DNA from 2 places in the Streptomyces sp. NPDC059534 genome. Region 1 is predicted to be linked to the other one. Evidence: riboswitches for the same ligand, from Rfam matches in the RefSeq annotation. Region 1 holds a riboswitch; the other holds the start of a gene.
The links. A riboswitch is a leader RNA that binds a small molecule or an ion and turns the genes downstream of it on or off. The one in region 1 is predicted to bind ZMP and ZTP.

Region 1 (7,603 bases):
CGGGTCCTGGCGGGTCGGTGGCCCGGCAAGTTCCTGGCGGGTCCCGGTGGCCCGGCCCGGGTGATCCCTGGGCCGGGCCGGTGGGTCGGGTGGGTCAGGACGGGAGGCCGGGGGCCGGGAAGGCGGACATGAGGTCGGAGACCTCGGCGCGGACGGCGAGGAGGGCGTCCTCGTCGCCGGTGCCGGCGGCGGCGACGCCGCGGTCGATCCACTCGGCGACCTGGGCCATGTGCGCGGTACCGAGGCCGCGGGAGGTGAGGGAGGGGGTGCCGATACGGATACCGGAGGGGTCGAACGGCTTCCGGGGGTCGTAGGGGACGGTGTTGTAGTTGACGACGATGCCGGCCCGGTCGAGGGCCTTCGCGGCGATCTTGCCGGGGACCTGCTTGGGGGTGAGGTCCATCAGGATCAGGTGGTTGTCGGTGCCGCCGGAGACCAGGTCGAAGCCGCGGGCGAGGAGCGCCTCGGCGAGGGCCTTGGCGTTGGCGACGACCGCGTGGGCGTAGTCGCGGAAGGAGGGCTGGGACGCCTCGTGGAGGGCGACGGCGATGGCGGCGGTGGTCTGGTTGTGGGGGCCGCCCTGGAGGCCGGGGAAGACGGCCTTGTCGAGGGCCTTGGCGTACTCCGCGCGGGACATGAGCATGGCGCCGCGCGGGCCGCGGAGGGTCTTGTGGGTGGTCGTGGAGATGACGTCCACGTGCCCGACCGGGGACGGGTGGGCGCCGCCGGCGATGAGGCCGGCGATGTGGGCGACGTCGGCGACGAGCACGGCGCCGGCCTCGCGGGCGATCTCGCCGAAGGCGGCGAAGTCGATCGTGCGGGGCAGCGCGGTGCCGCCGCAGAAGATGACCTTCGGGCGCTCCTTGAGGGCCAGTTCGCGGACCTCGTCGAAGTCGACGAGGCCGGTGTCGCGGCGGACGCCGTACTGGACGCCGCGGAACCACGTGCCGGTGGCGGAGACGCCCCAGCCGTGGGTGAGGTGGCCACCCATCGGCAGGGCCATGCCCATGACGGTGTCGCCGGGCTCGGCGAAGGCGAGGTAGACGGCGAGGTTGGCCGGGGAGCCGGAGTAGGGCTGGACGTTGGCGTGGTCGACGCCGAAGAGGGCCTTGGCGCGCTCGATCGCGAGGGTCTCGACCTGGTCGATGTTCTGCTGGCCCTCGTAGTAGCGGCGGCCGGGGTAGCCCTCGCTGTACTTGTTCTGGAGGACGGTGCCGGAGGCTTCGAGCACGGCGGCGGAGACGTAGTTCTCGCTCGGGATGAGGCGCAGGGTCTCGCTCTGGAGCCGTTCCTCGGCGCCGACGAGGGCGGCGATTTCGGGGTCGGCGGCGGCGAGCGCGGGGTGCGGCTGCGGGCTGGTCATGGTGGTGTCCTCCGGGCGTCGACGGGTCCCGGGGCACTGCGTGAGAGGCGCGGCGCCACCAGGGACTTCGGTCCCGTGACGCCCAGGCGAGCGGCGTCTCGTGTGGTCTGCCGCGCACGGCTCCCCCGGGGTCGCTTCCCCGTACGCCAGTCGCCGTGCGTGTTTCCAGAGTAGCGGGCGCGCCGTCGCCGAGGTTTCCCGTTCCGGCATCCGAGCGACGATATGAAAGGGGCCACAGCCCCCTGGGTCACCCCGATCCGCAGGACGAACGGAGATCCCGTGTCGAGGACAGAAGACGCGATCGCTGCCGCGGACGCGCACAGCGCGCACAACTACCACCCCCTTCCGGTCGTCGTCGCCTCGGCGGACGGCGCCTGGATGACCGATGTCGAGGGCCGTCGCTACCTCGACATGCTCGCCGGGTACTCGGCGCTCAACTTCGGGCACGGCAACCGGCGTCTGATCGACGCCGCGAAGGCCCAGCTGGAGCGGGTGACGCTGACGTCCCGGGCCTTCCATCACGACCGCTTCGCCGAGTTCTGTACGCGGCTCGCGGAGCTGTGCGGCAAGGAGGCGGTGCTGCCGATGAACACGGGGGCGGAGGCGGTCGAGACGGCCGTGAAGACCGCCCGGAAGTGGGGGTACGAGGTGAAGGGCGTGCCGGACGGGCACGCGAAGATCGTGGTGGCGGGGAACAACTTCCACGGCCGGACGACGACGATCGTCAGCTTCTCCACGGACCACGAGGCGCGGGATCACTTCGGTCCGTACACGCCGGGGTTCGAGATCGTTCCGTACGGGGACCTGACGGCCCTGGAGGCCGCGGTCACGGAGAACACGGTGGCGGTGCTGCTGGAGCCGATCCAGGGCGAGGCGGGGGTCCTGGTCCCGCCGGCCGGCTATCTGGCGGGGGTACGGGAGCTGACGCGCCGGCGGAACGTGCTGTTCATGGCGGACGAGATCCAGTCGGGCCTGGGCCGGACGGGGCGGACGTTCGCGTGCGAGCACGAGGGCGTGGTCCCCGACGTGTACATCCTGGGCAAGGCGCTGGGCGGTGGTGTGGTGCCGGTGTCGGCGGTGGTCGCCGACCGTGACGTGCTGGGGGTGTTCCGGCCGGGTGAACACGGCTCGACCTTCGGCGGGAACCCGCTGGCCTGCGCGGTGGCCCTGGAGGTGATCGCGATGCTGCGGACGGGCGAGTACCAGGAGCGGGCGACGGAGCTGGGCGAGCACCTCCACGCCGAGCTGGGGCTGCTGGTGGGCGGCGGTGCGGTGGAGGCGGTGCGCGGGCGCGGTCTGTGGGCCGGGGTGGACATCACGCCGTCCCGGGGTACCGGCCGGGAGATCTCGGAGCGGCTGATGGAGCGCGGGGTGCTGGTGAAGGACACCCATGGTTCGACGATCCGGATCGCGCCGCCGCTGGTGATCTCGAAGGAGGATCTGGACTGGGGTCTGGAGCAGTTGAGGGCCGTTCTGTCGGAGTGACGGCGTCCGGTGGCGGCGGGCGCGGGGCGTGTCCGCGCGGGGCGCGGGCGGGGCAACTCGGACCATTGACACGACAGTTGGTCTAGGCCAATGATGCGGCCATGCCGAGACTCCGTCTGCGTCACGCCGTGCGTGCCGCGCTCGCCGCCCTCGTCCCGCTCGCGCTCCTCGGCGCGTTCACGGGACCCGCGCACGCCGCCCCCCGGGCGGCCTGGCCCGAGCCCGTCCCGGTGGTCTCCCACGTCGAGACCACCGACCCGGTCGTCTTCATCACCATCGACGACGGCTGGTACCACGACCCGGCGGCCGCGAAGCTGCTGCTGGACCGCCGGGTGCCCGCCTCGCTGTTCCTGCTCCCCGGCGCCTATTCGTACGACTCCGGTTACTTCCACACGCTGCTCGACCAGGGCCGCTCCCGCGTCGAGAACCGCACCGTCGACCACCCGGACCTGACCACCCTCGACGCCGCCGGCCAGAAGGCGCAGGTGTGCGGGGCCCGCGATCGGCATCTCGCGCAGTTCGGCGACGGGCCGCGGCTGCTGCGCCCGCCGTACGGCACGTACGACGCGACCACCCGGACCACGGCCCGCGCCTGCGGCGCGAAGGCGGTCGTGACCTGGACGTACGACCTCACCACCTGGGGCCAGTGGACCCCGCCGGCCCCGCGGCTGAAGGCCGGCGACATCATCCTGCTGCACTTCAACGAGACGGTGACGCAGGACCTGGCCCGAGCCCTGGACCTGGCCGCGGCCGCCGGGCTGACGCCCGCGCCGCTGCGGGAGTACGTCGCGGAGTAGGTCTCGTCGCCGAGTAGGTCTCCTCGCGGAGGAGGTCTCAGAGGATGACGTGCGGGAGGAAGCGGGCGTACTCGTCGGTGACGAGCCCCGCCGACTCCCGTATCCCGAGCCCCGCGGCCTCGTCCTCGACGACCCACGCGCCGAGCACCACCCGGTTGCCGTCGAAGTCGGGCAGCGGGGCCAGCTCCTGGTAGCAGCAGGCGTCCCCGTCCCGCACGAACGGCTCCGTGCCGGCCTCGTGCAAGGTGACGCCCGCCCCCTCGCGGCCGAGCAGCGGTTTGGCGACCCAGCCGCCCGTCGTGGCGAGTTCGCGCGGACCGTCGAGGTAGGCGGGGAGCAGGTGGGGGTGGCCCGGGTTCAGCTCCCACAGGATCGCGAGCAGCGCCTTGTTGGAGAGCAGCATCTTCCAGGCGGGTTCGATCCAGCAGGTGGTGCCGGTCCCGCCGCCGTTGTCGAGGGTGTCCAGGACGTGCCGGCCGAAGCGGTCGGTGGTCAGCCACTCCCACGGGTAGAGCTTGAAGCAGCTGCGGAGGAAGCGCAGCCGGTCGTCCACGAAGCGGCGCGAGAGGCGGTCCCAGCCGATGCGTTCGACGGAGAGCGCCTCGGTGTCGAGCCCGGCCTGCTGGGCGGTCTCGCGCAGGTACGCGACCGTCATCAGGTCCTCGCCGAGCTCGTCGCCGTCCGAGTGGGCGAAGTGGACGGGGCCGGGCGGCAGCAGGTGGGCCTGTCGCCGCCAGGCGTCGACGAGCCGTTCGTGGAGGGAGTTCCACTGGTCGGCGCCGGGGAACCGTTCCTCCATCCAGAACCACTGCGGGCCGGCCGCCTCCACGAGCGAGGTGGGGGTGTCGGCGTTGTACTCCAGCATCTTGGCCGGACCCGTGCCGTCGTAGCGCAGGTCGAACCTGCCGTAGAGGGAGGGGAGTTCGGCGCGGCGGTGCCACGACTCGGCGACGAGGCCGGCCAGCCGGGGGTCGGTGATCCCCAGCTCGGCGAACCGGTCGCGCTCGACGATGTGCGCGGCCGCCGCGAGGCTCAGCGCGTGCAGCTCCTCGACGACCTCCTCCAGCGCCTCGACCTCGGGCAGGGTGAAGGAGTAGTACGCGCTCTCGTCCCAGTACGGGCGCAGCGAATCGTCCGGGTAGCGGGTCAGCGGGTAGACAAGCCCCTGCTCCTCGACGATCCGCTGCCAGTCCGGACGGGGCTCGATGGTGTGCCGTTCCACGGTGCCGCGCCCGCCTCAGCCGCCGCCGGTGCCGGAGCAGCCGAAGCCGCCGGTGTCGACGGCCGTCTTGTCGAAGCTGCCGCCGCTCACCTTCCGGTCGCGGACGGAACCGCCGTAGTAGTACGAGCCGCGGTGGGTGGTGCCGCCGTTGTCGTCGTCGTCATCGCCCCCGCCGCCGCTCTCGCACTGATAGCTGGGCAGCTCCTCGCGGGTCAGCGGGTCCACGCACCGCTTGTCCGGATCCGAACCGCACGCGGTGATCGTCGCCGCGAGCACACCCATCCCACCGAGCACCACCGTGCTCGACCTGAGCCTGCGCATGTCCGTCGCCTCCCCTTCGCGGTCGCGTCCATCGCGGTCACGACCGTCGCGACCGCACAGTGTAGGCCGGTGATTTCCGGCCTCAGGACCTAGAGTCGTTTCGTGCTTCTCGGGATGATTTGTGCGCTCGCCTCGTCCGTCTGCTTCGGTGCCGCCTCGGTGTTCCAGGCCATGGCGGCCCGCGCCGCGGAGCCGGGAACGGGCAGCGGGGTCGACGTCGCGCTGATGTGGCGGGCCCTGCGGCAGTGGCGCTACATCGCCGGCCTCGGCATGGACGGGCTGGGGTTCGTCCTGCAGATCGTGGCGCTGCGGACCCTGCCCATCTACGTGGTGGGCGCGGCTCTGGCCGCGAGCCTGGCCGTCACGGCGGTCATCGCCTCACGGGTGCTGAAGGTGCGGTTGAAGCGGGTGGAGTGGACGGCCGTCGCCGTGGTCTGCGCCGGGCTCACGATGCTGGCCGTCGCCTCCGGCAAGGAGGGGCACCGGGACGGCTCGGAGGCCCTGCGCTGGGCGCTGCTCGCGGTCTCGTTCGGGGTGCTGCTGCTGGGCGTCGTGGCGGGCCGGCTGCCGCCGCGCTCCCGGGCGCTGGTCCTCGGCCTCGGCGCGGGCTTCGGCTTCGGGGTGGTGGAGGTGGCGGTCCGGCTCATCGACGGCATCGACCTCACCGACCCCGTCTGGTACGCGCTCCTCGTCGGCGGCGGGGCCGCGTTCCTCCTGCTGACCTCGGCGCTCCAGCGCGGCTCGGTCACCACGGCGACCGCCGGCGCGGTGCTCGGCGAGACGATCGGCCCCGCCATCGTCGGGGTCGTCTGGCTCGGCGACCGCACCCGGGAGGGCCTCGGCTGGCTGGCGGTCACCGGCTTCGCCATCGCCGTCGCCGGCTCCCTCACCCTGGCCCGCTTCGGCGAACCGCCCGCGCCGGCCGACGCGGCGGAACCCGCCGGGAACGCCGCCGCGCGGCTCGACGCGGGCGGCACGGGCGGCACGGGCGGCGGCACGGAATCCGGCGCGGGCGACCGCGCCGGCGACCGCGCGGCTCCCGGCTCAGGACGGGGGCCGGACCCGGCGCCGGAACGGAACCCGGGCACGCCCTGACGCGGGCGCCCCGGATCCGTCAGGGCAGGACCCGGCACAGGGCGCGGAGGGCGTTCTGCCAGCCGCTGTCCGGGGGCGTGGCGTAGCCGACGACGAGGCCGTCGAGGGTGGGCGGAACGGTGGGGCGGCGGAACTGGTTGACGCCCTGGACGGCAAGGCCGTGCCAGGCGGCGGCCCGGAGGACCTCCTGTTCGGTGCCGGGCGGGAGGGCCAGGACCGCGTGGAGCCCGGCCGCGATGCCGCTGACCCGGGTCTCGGGCGAGTGGGCGGCCACCGCCGCCACCAGCTGGTCGCGGCGGCGCCGGTAGCGCAGCCGGCTCGCCCGTACGTGCCGGTCGTACGCCCCCGAGCCGAGGAACTCCGCGAACGCCAGCTGGTCCGGCGCGCTCGACACCCAGTCCACGGCCCCCTTCGCGGCCACCACCTCGCCCATCAGCTCCTCCGGCACCACCATCCAGGCGAGGCGCAGGCCGGGTGCGAGGGACTTGCTCGCGGTGCCCAGGTAGACGACCCGCTCGGGGTCGAGCCCCTGGAGCGCCCCGACCGGCTGCCGGTCGTAGCGGAACTCCCCGTCGTAGTCGTCCTCCAGGACGAAGCCGCCCGCGGCGCGCGCCCAGTCGACGACGGCGGTCCGCCGGTCCGGCGGCAGGGCGCCGCCCAGCGGGAACTGGTGGGCGGCCGTCATGAGGACGGCGCCGGCCTCGCCGAACGCCTCCTCGGTCAGTTCCTCGACCCGGGTGCCCCGTGCGTCGTACGGCAGCGGCGGGACCCCGAGCCCGGCCCGGCCCAGAAGGTTCGCGTGGACGTCGAGCCCGTACGACTCGACCGCCACGTCCCGCACCCCGCGGCCCCGCAGCACCTCGCCGATCAGCATCAGCCCGTGCACGAAGCCCGCGCAGATCATGATCCGCTCGGGCCGGGCGTGCACGCCGCGCGCCCGGGAGAGGTACTCGGCCAGCGCGGTGCGGAGTTCGATCCGGCCGCGCGGTTCGCCGTACCCGAACGCCTCGTTGGGGGCTGCGGTCAGCGCCCTCCGGTACGCCTTGAGCCATTCGGCCCGCGGGAAGGAGGCGAGGTCGGGGGTGCCGGCCTTCAGGTCGTGTGCCGGGGTGCCGGGCCGCCGCGGGCCCGTCGGGGCGCCCGGCCGTCCCCCTCCCGGCCGGGCGGGACCCCCGGGCGGGGGCGCCACCGGTGTGGCCGGCCTCGGACCGGCGGACCCCGGCGCGCGGCCCCCGGTGGTGCGGGCGGCCGCGGTGCGGGCGGGGCCGGGGGCCTGGACCGGCGTCCTGCGGGGGGCGGCTCGCCGTGCGACGCGGGTGC
Region 2 (7,603 bases), on a different contig from region 1:
CGCCGACCCGACCCTGGTCGCGGACGCGGCGGAGGTATGGGCGGGCTCCGGCCCGGCGGGGGCGGCCTTCGGCCCACGCGCCCGCATGGACGCCCTGCTCGCCCTGCGCCGCGCCGCCCGGGCCTGGCCCCCGCTGGCCCCGCTGCTTTCGGCGGCCGTCCCCGACACCGTCGAACTCGCCGACGAGGAGGTCGCCGAACTCCTGGGCCCGGCCGCCCACGCCCTCGCGGCGACGGGCGTCCAGGTCCACTGGCCGCGCGAGCTCTCGGACCGGCTGACCGCCCGCGCGGCGATCGGCCCTGCGGGGGTGGACCCGGGAGGCGACGGAAGCGGGAACGGGGGCGGCTCCGGCAGGGGTGGCCCCTTCGAGGACGGCTCCGGCGGGCGTGGCCCCTTCGAGGACGGCCTCTCCTCGGGCTCGGCCGACGGCCACTCCAATTCGTCCCTCCCCTCCTTCCTCTCCGCCGACGCGCTGCTCGCCTTCCACTGGCGCTTCGCCGTCGGTGACCGCGAGCTGACCCGGGCCGAACTCGACGGCCTCGCCGAGGCAGGACGGCCACTCGTCCGGCTGCGTGACCGCTGGGTCCTCGTCGACCCGGCAGAGGTGCGCCGGGCGAGGGCGCACCAGGACCACAAGGTGACACCGGTCGACGCCCTCGCGGCCGTGCTCACCGGCACGACCGAGGTCGACGGACGCCCTGTCGAGGTGGCGGCGACCGGCTGGCTGGAGCGGCTGCGGGAACGGCTGGCCGACCCCGAGGGCGGCGGTCCCGGGATCTCCCAGCCGGCGGCGCTCGCGGCGACCCTGCGCGACTACCAACTGCGCGGGCTCGACTGGCTGCACCGCATGACCTCGCTCGGCCTCGGCGGCTGTCTCGCCGACGACATGGGCCTCGGCAAGACGATCACCGTCATCGCGCTCCATCTGCACCGGCAGACCGACCCGGCCGCCGCGGGCCCCACACTCGTCGTCTGCCCCACCTCGCTCATGGGCAACTGGCAGCGGGAGATCGAGAAGTTCGCGCCCGGCACGCCGGTGCGCCGCTTCCACGGCGCGACACGTGACCTGGACGGGCTCGCCGACGGCGGCTTCGTCCTCACCACGTACGGCACCATGCGCCTCGACGCCGAGCGGCTCGCCGCGCGGAACTGGGGACTCGTCGTCGCGGACGAGGCGCAGCACGTCAAGAACCCGTACTCGGCGACGGCCCGTCGGCTGCGGACCATCGGCGCACGCGCACGCGTGGCCCTGTCCGGCACACCGGTGGAGAACAACCTCTCCGAGCTGTGGGCGATCCTCGACTGGACCACGCCGGGGCTGCTCGGCACCCTGGGCGCCTTCCGGACCCGGTTCGCCGCCGCCGTCGAGAGCGGTACGGACCCGGCCGCCGCCGAGCGGCTGGCCGCCCTCGTCCGTCCCTTCCTGCTGCGCCGCCGCAAGTCCGATCCCGGCATCGCACCCGAGCTGCCGCCGAAGACGGAGACCGACCGGGCCGTCTCCCTGACGCCGGAGCAGGCCGGACTCTACGAGGCGGTGGTACGCGAGACCCTGGCGGCCATCGCCGAGGCCCAGGGCATGGAACGCCGGGGCCTCGTCATGCAGCTGCTGACCGCCCTCAAGCAGATCTGCAACCATCCCGCCCAGTACCTCAAGGAGGAGCGGCCGCGCATCGAGGGCCGCTCGGGCAAGCTGGAGCTGCTGGACGAACTCCTCGACACCATCCTGGCCGAGGGCGCCCGCACACTGGTCTTCACCCAGTACGTGGCCATGGCCCGGCTCCTGGAGGCGCATCTGGCGGCGCGGGGCGTGCGGACGCAGTTCCTGCACGGCGGCACACCGGTCGCCGAGCGCGAGGCGATGGTCGCCCGCTTCCAGGACGGGGAGGTCCCCGTCTTCCTGCTCTCCCTGAAGGCCGCCGGGACGGGTCTCAACCTCACCCGGGCCGAGCACGTCGTCCACTACGACCGCTGGTGGAACCCGGCCGTGGAGGCACAGGCCACCGACCGCGCCTACCGGATCGGGCAGGACCGGCCGGTCCAGGTCCACCGGCTGATCGCCGAAGGCACGGTGGAGGACCGGATCGCGGCCATGCTCGACCGCAAGAAGGAACTCGCGGACAGCGTGCTCGGGACGGGCGCGGACGCCCCGCGTGAGCTGACCGAACTGACCGATGCCGAACTGGCGGAGCTGGTGCGACTGCGAGGGGACGGACGATGAGCGGGACCGGACGAGGTTACGGGCGCGGCGACGGACCGCTCGGCGGTCACGCGGGCACGCCGGGCGGTGGACACGGCGGCGCGCCGGGCGCCGGGCACGGGGGCGACGAGCGGACGTTCGCGGCGCTGCCGCCGACGCAGGGCAAGGCGTTCGCCCGGACCTGGTGGGGCCTGGCGTGGCTCAAGGCCCTGGAGGACACCGCGCTCGACAACGTGCAGCTCAAGGCAGGACGCCGGCACGCGCGCGCGGGAGCGGTGGGCGCCGTGACGGTGCGGCCCGGCCGGATCACGGCGGTCGTCAAGGACCGCGACGGCACGGCGTACCGCGGCGACGTGCTCGTAAGGGAGCTCTCCGAGGACGAGTGGGAGCGGCTGCTCGACCTCGCCGTGGACAGCGCGGGGCACATCGCCGCGCTCCTCGACCGCGAGATGCCGCCCCACCTGGTGGAGGACGCGGCGGCTGCCGGGCTCGATCTGCTGCCGGGCGTCGGTGACCTCGAGCCGGAGTGCGGCTGCGAGGCATGGGACCACTGCCCGCACACGTCGGCGCTCTGCTACCAGGTCGCGCGCCTCCTCGACGAGGACCCCTTCGTCCTGCTGCTGATGCGGGGACGCGGCGAACGCACCCTGCTGGACCAGCTCCAGGCGCGCAGCGTCGCCCGTGCCTCGGCTCCGTCGGCGCACGGCGGACGGGAGGGGGACGGCACGCCGGCCGCGGACGGTGCGGTGGGCGTCGGCGGCATGCCGGGCGTGTCGGCCGCCGACGCGTACGCGGAAGGGTTCCTCCTGCCGCCGCTGCCCGCGCCCCCGACCGCCCTCGCCGTCCCGGGCGTCTCGCCCGGCCTGGACACGGAGACCGACCCCGAGCCGGGGATCGACCCGACGGCGCTGGAGTTCCTGGCGACGGACGCGGCGGCGCGCGCCCATCGGCTGCTCGTGGCCGCCCTCGGCGCCGCCGGCGGCCCGGCCGCCCCACCCCATCCCGCGGGTGTCCACGGCAGCGCCACCGCTCCCGACCCCTCGGGCGGCTTGGCCGCCTTCGCCGGACAGGACGCGGCGGTCGCGCCGCTGACGGCCACTCAGGACGCCGTACGGCTGGCGGCGGACTCGCCCGTGTCGTGGATCACGGCTCGGCTCGCCGCCGGTTCCGGCCGGACACCGGCCGAGCTGGACCTGGCCACGCGCGCGTGGCGCCTCGGAGGCGCCGCCGCCCTCTCCGTACTGGAGGAGGAGTGGACCCCGGACGCGGAACACCTCACCCGGGCCGGCGCACGGCTGTCCGAGGCATGGGAGGACGACGAGCGGCCCGTACTGCGGCGGTCGGGCAGCCGCTGGACGGCCGTGGGTACGGAGGCACAACTACGGCTCGGTGCCGACGGCCGCTGGTGGCCGTACGCCAGGGCCGGTGCTCAGTGGTCCCCCGCCGGGCCGCCGGACCGTGACCCGGCGGTCGCCCTGGCGACGGCGCTGACCGGCGGTGCCACGGGCGAGGACGCGTAGGCACGCGACCGATCCGGGTGGGGACCGGCGGCCGTGGGTCGGGCCGGCTGCGACCGGCCTGGCCGGGTCAGGGCGGGTCTTGTCCCGCCGGGTCCGGTCTGGTCCAGCCTGGTCCAGCCTGGATCCGGTCTGGTCCGGTCCGGCCTGGATCCGAGTATGGGAAGAACGGCAGTCGCTCCGGCGCGCCCCTCCCACCGGGTCGGGCGCGCCGGGCTTCCACCACGGGGCGCCGACGGGGCCGGTCCGGTCCTACAGGCCGAGCTGGCGCTCCGCGCCTTCCACGGTCTGGGCGAGGAGGACGGCGATGGTCATGGGGCCGACGCCGCCGGGTACGGGGGTGATGAGGGAGGCGCGCTCGACGGCCGAGGCGAAGTCGACGTCGCCGACGTTGCCCGAGTTGTAGCCGGCGTCGATGACGACGGCGCCCGGCTTGATGTCCTCGCCCTTGATGAAGTTCGGCTTGCCGACGGCCGCCACGAGGATGTCGGCCTCGCGGACGACGGAGGAGAGGTCCTTGGTGCGCGAGTGGCAGTAGGTGACGGTGGCGTCCCGGCCGAGGAGGAGCAGACCGGCCGGCTTGCCGAGGATCGCGCTGCGGCCGACGACGACCGCCCGCTTGCCGCTGAGCTCGACGTCGTACGCGTCGAGGAGCCGCATGATGCCGCCGGGCGTGCAGGAGACGAAGCCGGGAAGTCCGAAACCCATGGCGGCGAAGGAGGCCATGGTGACGCCGTCGACGTCCTTCTCCGGGGCGATGGCCTCGAAGGCGGCGCGCTCGTCGATGTGCGGGCCGACCGGGTGCTGGAGGAGGATGCCGTGGACCTCGGGGTCCTCGGACAGCGCGGTGATCGCCGCGACGAGTTCCTCGGTCGTCGTGGAAGCGGGCAGCTCGACGTGCTTGGAGCGGATTCCGGCCTTCGCGCAGCGGTTCTGCTTCATCTTCACGTACGTCACGGAGGCGGGGTCCGCGCCGACGAGGACGGTCGCGAGGCACGGGGTGACGCCGGTGCGACGGGTGATCTCGGCGGCGCGGGCGGCGGTCTCCTCGACCGTACGGCGGGCGAGGGCCGTGCCGTCCATGAGGGTGGCGGTGCTGGTGGACATGGCAACTCCTGGGCGTCGTCTCTGACCGGTGGTTCGCCCAGGCGCACGGCATCGGCGGAACCGCGCCGTCACGACGCGCCCCACCGGGCCGCTCCCCGGTGGTGATCCACCTCAAGCGCCAGTCACGGCCCGAGCCCCACTCTACGTGAGCGGCCCGGGGCGGGTCCCGGACAGGGTGCATATGCGACGGCGTCCGGCCGCTTGTCGACGGCCCGTACGACCACCACGATGACCCGGACGGGCCGTGACGACCTCGACGGGGAGGCCGAGTTGAGCGACGGATGGATGGCCGGCACATCGGAACCGGCGCGGGATCGGGGGGCGCGGGTCGGCCCGGTACCACTTTCGGATCCGGGCTTGGATCCGCGGTTGGATCCGGAAGCCGCCCCGGCGCCGGGTCAGGGCGCTCGGGAGACCCGGCAGGCGGCCGGGGACGCGCGGCCGTTGGTCGCCGCGTCCTGGCGACGCTCCGTACGCGCGCGCGTGAGCCCCGACGGCGCGGCGCGGGTGGAGCTGGAGGAGGACGAGCTCGCCGCGTACCGCTCCGGCCATCCGCTGGCGGCGGCGATGCCGGTGATCCGGGAGCTGATGGGGGCGTACGCGACGGACGGGGAGCATCTGCTCGCCGTCTGCGACGCGGCCGGGCGGATGCTGTGGGTCGAGGGACACCCGGCCACGCTCCGGAAGGCACGGGGGATGAACTTCGTGGCCGGGGCCCGCTGGTCGGAGTCGGCGGCGGGGACGAACGCGCCCGGGACCGCCCTCGCCGTCGACCGGCCGGTGCAGGTCGTCGCCGCCGAGCACTTCCGGCGTACGGTCCGGGCGTGGACCTGCGCCGCCGCACCGGTGCACGACCCGCGCACCGGGCGGGTCCTCGGCGCGGTCGACATCACGGGCGGGGCGCGGCTCGCCCACCCGCACAGCCTCGGCTTCGTGCAGGCGGTCGCGCGGGCGGCCGAGTCGCAACTGGCCCTCCTCGCACCGGCCCCGGAGCCCGGGCGGCTCTCCCTGTCCGCGCTCGGCCGGGACGAGGCCGTGCTCTCCGTCGACGGACGGCGGGTGCGGCTCAGCCACCGGCACAGCGAGATCCTGGTGCTCCTCGCGCACCGCCCGGAGGGCGTGGGCGGCGACGGGCTCCTCACCCTGCTGTACGAGGACGAGTCGGTGACCCCGGTGACGTTGCGGGCAGAGCTGTCCCGGTTGCGGGCACTGGTCGGCCCCGACGTGCTGCGCTCCCGCCCGTACCGCCTCGCGGGCGCCGTGGACGCGGACTTCGCGGCGGTGGACCGGCGGCTGGCCTCGGGCGCGGTCGCTGCGGCGGCCGCGGAGTACCCGGGCCCGCTGCTCCCGTCGTCGACCGCGCCCGGGGTCGTACGGCTCAGGGAGCGGCTCGCGGGCCGGCTTCGGGCGGCGCTGGTGGACCGGGGCGACCCCGGACTGCTCGCCGACTGGGCGTACAGCACGTGGGGTGAGGACGACGTGGTGGTCTGGCGGGCGTTGTGCGCCGCCGTCCCGGCGCCCCAGCTTCCTCCCGTACGCGCGCGCCTGGACTCCCTTGAGGCGGAACTGTCGGCCGGTGCAACGGGGTTGCAACGTACGGGTCACCACACTCGGCCGTGAGCGCCGGCCAGGGACGGTCGGCGCGTCCCAGGGAGGCCATGCCCATGACCCGTTACGCCGCACCCGGTACCGAGGGCGCGCTCATGTCGTACCAGGCCCGCTACGACCACTGGATCGGAGGCGAGTACGTCGCCCCGGCGGGCGGCCGCTACTTCGAGAACCCGAGCCCGGTCGACGGCCGCCCCTTCACCGAGGTCGCCCGCGGCACCGCCGAGGACGTGGAGCGCGCCCTGGACGCGGCGCACGCCGCCGCTCCCGCGTGGGGGCGGACGGCGCCGGCCGAGCGCGCGGCCGTCCTGCTGCGGATCGCGGACCGTATGGAGGGCAACCTGGAGGCGCTCGCCGTCGCCGAGACGTGGGACAACGGCAAGCCCGTCCGGGAGACCCTCGCGGCGGACATCCCGCTCGCGATCGACCACTTCCGCTATTTCGCGGGGGCGCTGCGGGCCCAGGAGGGCGCCCTGAGCGAGATCGACGACGACACCGTCGCGTACCATTTCCACGAGCCGCTCGGCGTCGTCGCGCAGATCATCCCGTGGAACTTCCCGATCCTCATGGCGGTCTGGAAGCTGGCCCCGGCCCTGGCGGCCGGGAACGCCGTGGTCCTCAAGCCGGCCGAACAGACCCCGGCCTCCGTCCACTTCTGGCTGAGCCTCGTCGCCGACCTCCTGCCGCCCGGCGTCCTCAACGTCGTCAACGGCTTCGGCGAGGAAGCCGGCAAGCCGCTCGCCTCCTCACCCCGCGTCGCCAAGATCGCCTTCACCGGCGAGACCTCGACGGGCCGGCTGATCATGGGGTACGCCTCCGAGAACCTCAAGCCGGTCACCCTCGAACTCGGCGGCAAGTCCCCGAACATCTTCTTCGACGACGTCTGGGCCGCCGACGACGACTTCCGCGACAAGGCCCTCGAAGGCTTCACGATGTTCGCGCTCAACCAGGGCGAGGTCTGCACCTGCCCCTCGCGCGCCCTCGTCCAGCGCGGCCACTACGCCGACTTCCTCGAAGCGGCGGTCGCCCGTACGGAACGGATCATCCCCGGCCACCCCCTCGACACCGACACGATGATCGGCGCCCAAGCCTCCGCCGACCAGCTCAAGAAGATCCTCTCCTACCTGGAGATCGGCCAGAACGAGGGCGCGAAGATCCTCACGGGCGGCCAGAT

Region 2: another riboswitch for ZMP and ZTP. It lies ahead of ACFVZH_RS09090 (bifunctional 5,10-methylenetetrahydrofolate dehydrogenase/5,10-methenyltetrahydrofolate cyclohydrolase); the one in region 1 lies ahead of glyA (serine hydroxymethyltransferase).

What each region holds. Positions count from the first base shown of each region.
Region 1 is NZ_JBHWAQ010000006.1:288,286-295,888, forward strand. It holds gene glyA (serine hydroxymethyltransferase) at 95-1,363, opposite strand; ZMP/ZTP riboswitch at 1,437-1,527, opposite strand; gene rocD (ornithine--oxo-acid transaminase) at 1,643-2,848, shown strand; gene ACFVZH_RS10530 (polysaccharide deacetylase family protein) at 2,950-3,645, shown strand; gene ACFVZH_RS10535 (glutathionylspermidine synthase family protein) at 3,683-4,867, opposite strand; gene ACFVZH_RS10540 (hypothetical protein) at 4,883-5,188, opposite strand; gene ACFVZH_RS10545 (hypothetical protein) at 5,303-6,283, shown strand; gene ACFVZH_RS10550 (PLP-dependent aminotransferase family protein) at 6,303-7,603, opposite strand, start outside.
Region 2 is NZ_JBHWAQ010000005.1:309,638-317,240, forward strand. It holds gene ACFVZH_RS09080 (SNF2-related protein) at 1-2,218, shown strand, start outside; gene ACFVZH_RS09085 (SWF or SNF family helicase) at 2,215-3,717, shown strand; gene ACFVZH_RS09090 (bifunctional 5,10-methylenetetrahydrofolate dehydrogenase/5,10-methenyltetrahydrofolate cyclohydrolase) at 3,967-4,821, opposite strand; ZMP/ZTP riboswitch at 4,850-4,957, opposite strand; gene ACFVZH_RS09095 (GAF domain-containing protein) at 5,107-6,441, shown strand; gene ACFVZH_RS09100 (aldehyde dehydrogenase family protein) at 6,486-7,603, shown strand, end outside.